One region of the Rhizobium indicum genome, then DNA from elsewhere that is predicted to be linked to it. Evidence: riboswitches for the same ligand, from Rfam matches in the RefSeq annotation. Region 1 holds a riboswitch; the other holds the start of a gene.
The links. A riboswitch is a leader RNA that binds a small molecule or an ion and turns the genes downstream of it on or off. The one in region 1 is predicted to bind S-adenosylmethionine.

Region 1 (3,208 bases):
ATTGCGTTTGGCGATATTGTCGCTGCCGCCATGCAGATGCGTGACGCCGTTTTCATTCGGCTCGAGCTGATAGTCCTTGCCGTCAAGCGTGAACCTGCCGCCGCCGACGCGGTTGGCGCAGCGGCCGGGCGTCGCGCCGAAGTAGGACGAATAGAGGAGGTAGCTGTCGAAATCGTCGAAGCCGAGCTGCAGCGGCGCATCATGTCCTTCGAGACGCAGATCCTGGATGACCGCGCCCCAGCTGATGATCTTGGCCGTCAGCCCGCCGCCCTTGATCACGACGCGATAGACGGTCTCGCCCGCCTGCGTCTGCCCGAAAACGTCCCGCTCCAACTTATCCGACATGATCGACCGTCCATTCTGTCCCTGCTGAAAATTCCTCAATTCGGAATCGATTTGAGGAATGTGCAGCGATTGAAAGTGTGCATTGCACGTCCGACGAAGACGCGCGGTGTGGTAGGCTTCAGGACAGGAACCTGCCCGGATTTGCTTCGATCCGCAACCGGCGGATCAGAAAGAAAAGCCACAGCAGTGGTGCGGCGGCATCGGCTCCAGGCGTGATCGGCAACGGTCAGAGATCGCTGCCGATCTCTTCCACATCAAAGGGCGTCGTCTGGTAGATTTCGTTGATCCAGTTGCCGAACAAAAGATGCGCATGGCTGCGCCAGCGGTTCTGCGGCGCAAGCGCCGGATCGTTATGCGGGAAGTAATTGTGCGGCATCTTGATCGGCACGCCGGCATTGACGTCGCGGAAATACTCGTCGGAAAGCGACGTGGAATCATATTCGACATGGTTGAACATGTAGAGCCGCCGGCCCCTCTTCTCATGCACGAGGCAGACGCCCATTTCGCTGGACTCCATCAGGATCTCCAGGCTTTCGGATTTCTCGATATCGGCGCGGCGCACTTCGGTCCAGCGCGACACCGGCACTTCGAAATTGTCGGAAAAGCCGTTGAGATAGATCGAGGAAGGCTTCAGGTTCCGGTGGCGGTAGACGCCGAAGGCCTTCTCTTTCAGCTCGTATTTCGGAACGCCGTGAAAATGATAGACTGCCGCCATCGCGCCCCAGCAGACGTTCATCGTCGAATGGACATTCGTTTCCGTCCAGTCAAGAATCTCCTGCATCTCCGGCCAATAGGTGACATCCTCATAGGGCAAAAGCTCGATCGGCGCCCCGGTGATGATGAAGCCGTCGAACTTGCGGTGCTTTACTTCTTCCCAGGTCTGGTAGAAGGCAAGCAGATGGTCCTCGGACGTATTCTTCGCCTTGTGGCCGCCGATACGGATAAGCGACAGCTCCACCTGCAGCGGCGAGGCGCCGACGAGACGGGCCATCTGCAGTTCGGTCTTGATCTTGTTCGGCATGAGGTTGAGCAGCCCGATCTGCAACGGTCGGATATCCTGACGGATCGCCAACGTCTCGGTCATCACCCGCACACCCTCCTGAACCAGGGTTTCGAAGGCGGGCAGCGTATCGGGGATCTTGATGGGCATTGCGGTCACTCGATCAAAAACAAAAAACCGGCGGCGACAAAAATCGCTACCGGTCCGCACGCGGCCCTTTAGCGACTTTTTTAACGTGGCTGCAAGCCGGCCGGCCAAATCACCACGGAGGCCTTAATTAGACCCAGTCGGATTGCGAATCAACTGGCGAGTACATGCAGGAGAGACTCATGCAAGCATCATCACACTTTAATGACTGATAGAATCTGTTGATAGACCGGTAACGCCACCATGTTATTTATAAGGGTATGGGCGATTTGGAAAAGCGTAATGGCAGATAAAATCGAGGGGAGGCCGGGCATCCGGAGGCAGGATAGGGTAGGGTATGATTTAAGCCTGACATATCGCCTCGGCGTCATGTTCTCAGCATTCTGGAATTCGGAAGTGCGTGGCAAGGTGCTGTTTCTGGCGACCGTGCTGATCCTCGTTATCCTGGCGACGTCCTACGGCCAGGTCATTTTGAACGAGTGGAATGCGCCCTTCTACGACTCGCTGGAGCGCCGCGACCTCGGCGAATTCTTCCACCAACTCGAAATCTTCGCGATGATCGCCGGCACACTGCTGCTGCTCAACGTGCTGCAGGCCTGGCTGAATCAGATGACGGCGCTCTATATGCGCGAAGGCTTGTCCCGCGATCTGGTTGACCAGTGGCTGAAGCGCAAGCGGGCGCTGCGGCTTGCCTCCAGCGGCCTGATCGGCGTCAATCCGGACCAGCGCCTGCACGAAGATTCCCGCAACCTCGCCGAAAGCACGACGGGATTGGTTCTCGGCCTGCTGCAGTCGACCATTCTTCTGGTGAGCTTCATCGGCGTGCTCTGGGAACTTTCCAGCGGCTTCATCTTCCGCATCAGCGGCCATAGCTTCTCCATTCCAGGCTACATGGTCTGGGCGGCGATTTTCTATGCCGCTTCCGCCTCGGTGCTGAGCCAGGTCGTCGGTCGGAAGCTGGTGAAGCTCAATGCCGACCGTTTTTCGAAAGAGGCCGAGCTTCGCTTCACGCTGATGCATGCCAATGAGAACATGCCGGCAATTACTGTTGCCCGCGGCGAGGAGAACGAACGCCGGCGCATCAACACCGACATCAGCTCGGTCCTGACAGTCGTCAAGCGGCTTGCCATGGCCAATACCAATCTCACCTGGGTTTCGGCCGGCTATGGCTGGCTGGTGATCGTCATCCCGATCATCGTTGCCGCCCCCGCCTATTTCTCTGGCGGCCTCACCCTCGGCCAGCTGATGATGTCGGTCGGTGCCTTCAACCAGGTCAACACGGCGCTGCGCTGGTATGTCTCCAATTTCGGCCCGATCGCCGAATGGCGCGCCACGCTGATGCGCGTCACCGATTTCCGCCAGGCGCTGGTCGAGATGGAAGAGGACTTCGACCTCAAGGACAGCATCGCCTATGAAAACGCCGCGCCCGACACGCTGACGTTGAAGGATGTGGTGATCGTCGCCAAGGTCGGCGAAGACATCGAGGAATGCGGCGGTTTTCGCCTGCGTGAAACCGATGTCGTGATCAAGGCCGGCGAAAAGATCATGATCAACGGCGATCACAGCGTCAATCGCAAGCTGCTCTTCCAGGCGATGGCCGGCCTCTGGCCGTGCGGCAGCGGCACGATAGGCCTGCCGCCAATCGACGACATGCTCTTCGTTCCGCAGGTTGCCTATGTTCCCGGCGGCACGCTGCGCGAGGCGCTGGCCTTTCCC
Region 2 (3,208 bases), 740 kb from region 1:
CAAAGCTTCGCCACGGCGACTACGTGAGGTCTCAATTGGGGGGAATTGAGACGAGCGTCAGTAAGACCAAATAAAGGCGAAGCTAGGGGTTGCGCGCGGCCGAGGCGCCATCTGTATCCTTGTAGGAGCCGATGCCTGCGCGCAACCCTTTTCATAAAAGATTGCGAAGCGCCTTCAAAAGGCGGCGAACGGGCTGAGGGTGAGTGGAGCGGGTGAAGGGAATCGAACCCTCGTATTCAGCTTGGGAAGCTGCTGCTCTACCATTGAGCTACACCCGCGACGAAGCGAGATTTCCAACAGATGGGGGCCGCTGTCAAGTCGCGCCGGGTGCAACGCTTCAGATGCGGAAGTGCTTCGACAGTTTCAGGCCCTGGGCCTGGTAGTTGGAGCCGAGGCCGGAGCCGTAGAGGCTGGCCGGCTTTTCCTGCATATGCTCGTAGACAAGGCGGCCGACGATCTGGCCGTCTTCGAGAATGAAGGGCACTTCGTGGCTGCGCACTTCGAGCACCGCGCGGCTGCCGCGTCCGCCGGCAGGCGCATGGCCGAAGCCCGGATCGAAGAAGCCGGCATAATGGACACGGAATTCGCCGACCAGCGGATCGAACGGCGTCATCTCGGCTGCATAATCCGGCGGCACGTGCACCGCCTCGCGCGAGACGAGGATATAGAATTCGTCGGGATCGAGGATCAGCTCGTTGCGGCCGCGGCTGTGGAGCGGTTCCCAGAAATCGAAGAGGTCATGCTCGGCCTTCTTGTCGACGTCGACGACGGCGGTGTGATGTTTTCCGCGATAACCGATCAGGCCGTCCTTGTCTCCGGCGAGGTCGATCGACAGGGCGATGCCGCCGCCGGAAACGTTGGGCAACTTGCTGGCGACCAGCGTCTCGCTCTCGTGCAGCTTCAAAAGTTCCGGCTCGCCGAGCAGGGCCTGGCCGACGCGGAAACGGATCTGCGACAGGCGTGAGCCGCGGCGCACGACGATCGGGAAGGTGCGCGGGCTGATTTCGAGATAGAGCGGGCCGGAATAGCCTGCCGGGATCTTGTCGAATTCCTGGGCGTAATCGGTGATGACGCGGGTGAAGATATCGAGGCGCCCGGTCGAGCTCTTCGGGTTGGCCGAGGCCGACATGTCGGCCGGCAGCGCTAAGCTCTCCATCAGCGGCACGATGTAGACGCAGCCGGTTTCGAGCACCGCCCCTTCGGAGAGGTCGATCACGTGCAGGCTCAGCCGGTCGAGCTTGTCGGACACCAGATGCGAGGGGCCTGGCATGAAGCTGGCGCGCACGCGAAAAGCCTTGCCGCCCAAGCGCAGATCGAGGCTTGCCGGCTGGATCTGGTCGCGGTCCAGCTCCCGCTCGGAGAGCAGACGCCCCGTTTCGAACAGCGCGGAGATCGCGCGATCCGCCAGAATTCCCGTTTCGCGAGCCATCATGCCTCATCCATCATTTGCCGCCGACAAAACCAAACTCGGGGAATTGACGCAAGCAGCTAACAGCAGTATTGCAGAATTATCCCGTGGTGATTTGGCCGGTCGGCTTGCAGCCACGTTAAACAAGTGGCTAAAAAGACCGGGTTGAAACCGGTCTGCTTTTGCGACCGGTTTTTTTGTTATGTGAAGGTGATGGCATGAGCAAGACCTGGCGCCCCGCAACCCAACTCGTCCACGGTGGCACGCTGCGTTCGCAATATGGCGAGACGTCCGAGGCAATCTATCTCACCCAAGGCTTCGTCTACGAGACGTCGGAGGCGGCCGAAGCCCGCTTCAAGGGCGAGACGGAGGGCTTCATCTACGCCCGCTACGGCAGCCCCACCAACGACATGTTCGAAAAGCGCATGTGCATGCTCGAAGGCGCCGAAGACGCGCGCGCCACCGCTTCCGGCATGGCCGCCGTAACCGCGGCGATCCTCTGCCAGCTGAAATCAGGCGATCATATCGTCGCTGCGCGCGCTCTCTTCGGCTCCTGCCGCTGGGTCGTCGAGACGCTGGCGCCGAAATACGGCATCGACTGCACGCTGATCGACGGCCGGGATCTGGCGAACTGGGAAAAGGCGATCACTTCGAAGACCAAGGTGTTCTTCCTGGAAAGCCCGACCAACCCGACGCTCGAAGTGATCGATATCGCCGGCGTCGCCAAGCTCGCCAACCAGATCGGCGCCAAGGTCGTCGTCGACAACGTCTTCGCCACACCGCTCTTCCAGAAGCCCCTGGAGCTCGGCGCTCATATCGTCGTCTATTCCGCCACCAAGCATATTGACGGCCAGGGCCGCTGCCTCGGCGGCGTCGTGCTTTCCGACAAGGAATGGATCGACGAGAACCTGCACGACTACTTCCGCCATACCGGCCCGGCGATGTCGCCTTTCAATGCCTGGACGCTGTTGAAGGGCATCGAGACGCTGCCGCTGCGCGTGCGCCAGCAGACCGAGAATGCGGCAAAGATCGCCGATTTCCTGGCCGAGCAAGGCAAGGTCGCCAAGGTGATCTATCCCGGCCGCAAGGACCATCCGCAGGCCGATATCATCGCCAAGCAGATGACCGGCGGCTCGACGCTGGTCGCCTTCGAGCTGAAGGGCGGCAAGGATGCGGCCTTCGCGCTACAGAACGCGCTCCAGATCATCAAGATCTCCAACAATCTCGGCGACAGCAAGAGCCTGATCACCCATCCGGCAACGACGACGCACAAGAACCTGACCGAAGAGGCGCGCGCCGAACTCGGCATTTCTCCGGGCACGGTCCGCCTTTCGGCCGGCATCGAGGATACCGACGACCTGATCGAGGATTTCGCTCGGGCGCTCGCCAAGGTTTCGGCCTGATCGACAGATAAACGGCCGGACCTCACCAGGGTTCGGCCGAATCTCATTAAAGCGCGTCGCGATCTTTCAGATTCGCTCCTCGCGCTTTAGTTTTTGTTTTTACGCATGTCGCGCAAAACCGCTGCACACTTTTGCGCGCCATGCTTGGGGTTCGGCCGTTCCGGATCTCACCAAGGTGAGACCGGGGGAACAAGTTTGCCCGCCGTGGCGTTCCGAAACGGAATTAACACTGACAATTAGGCTTAACGATCGAAAGCCCTGCGGATCACAGCCATTTCAGCGATGATAATTGTTCCGTTTCTTGACGGACAGGGCCTCTTATAAGATACGGGTAACATATCTTGACTAAGGTGCAAGGCATGTATCGCGCCCTCACAAGAGAGATCGAAGTAGTCGT

Region 2: linked by a shared signal. The riboswitch ahead of FFM53_RS10440 (O-succinylhomoserine sulfhydrylase) and the one ahead of metA (homoserine O-acetyltransferase MetA) in region 1 are both predicted to bind S-adenosylmethionine.

Annotation. Positions count from the first base shown of each region.
Region 1 is NZ_CP054021.1:2,839,814-2,843,021, reverse strand. It holds gene FFM53_RS13970 (aldose epimerase family protein) at 1-345, opposite strand, end outside; gene metA (homoserine O-acetyltransferase MetA) at 572-1,495, opposite strand; SAM riboswitch at 1,544-1,621, opposite strand; gene FFM53_RS13960 (ABC transporter ATP-binding protein/permease) at 1,736-3,208, shown strand, end outside.
Region 2 is NZ_CP054021.1:2,101,871-2,105,078, forward strand. It holds gene FFM53_RS10425 (DUF995 domain-containing protein) at 1-74, shown strand, start outside; tRNA gene FFM53_RS10430 (tRNA-Gly) at 205-278, opposite strand; gene FFM53_RS10435 (2'-deoxycytidine 5'-triphosphate deaminase) at 338-1,432, opposite strand; SAM riboswitch at 1,506-1,584, shown strand; gene FFM53_RS10440 (O-succinylhomoserine sulfhydrylase) at 1,627-2,811, shown strand; gene apaG (Co2+/Mg2+ efflux protein ApaG) at 3,171-3,208, shown strand, end outside.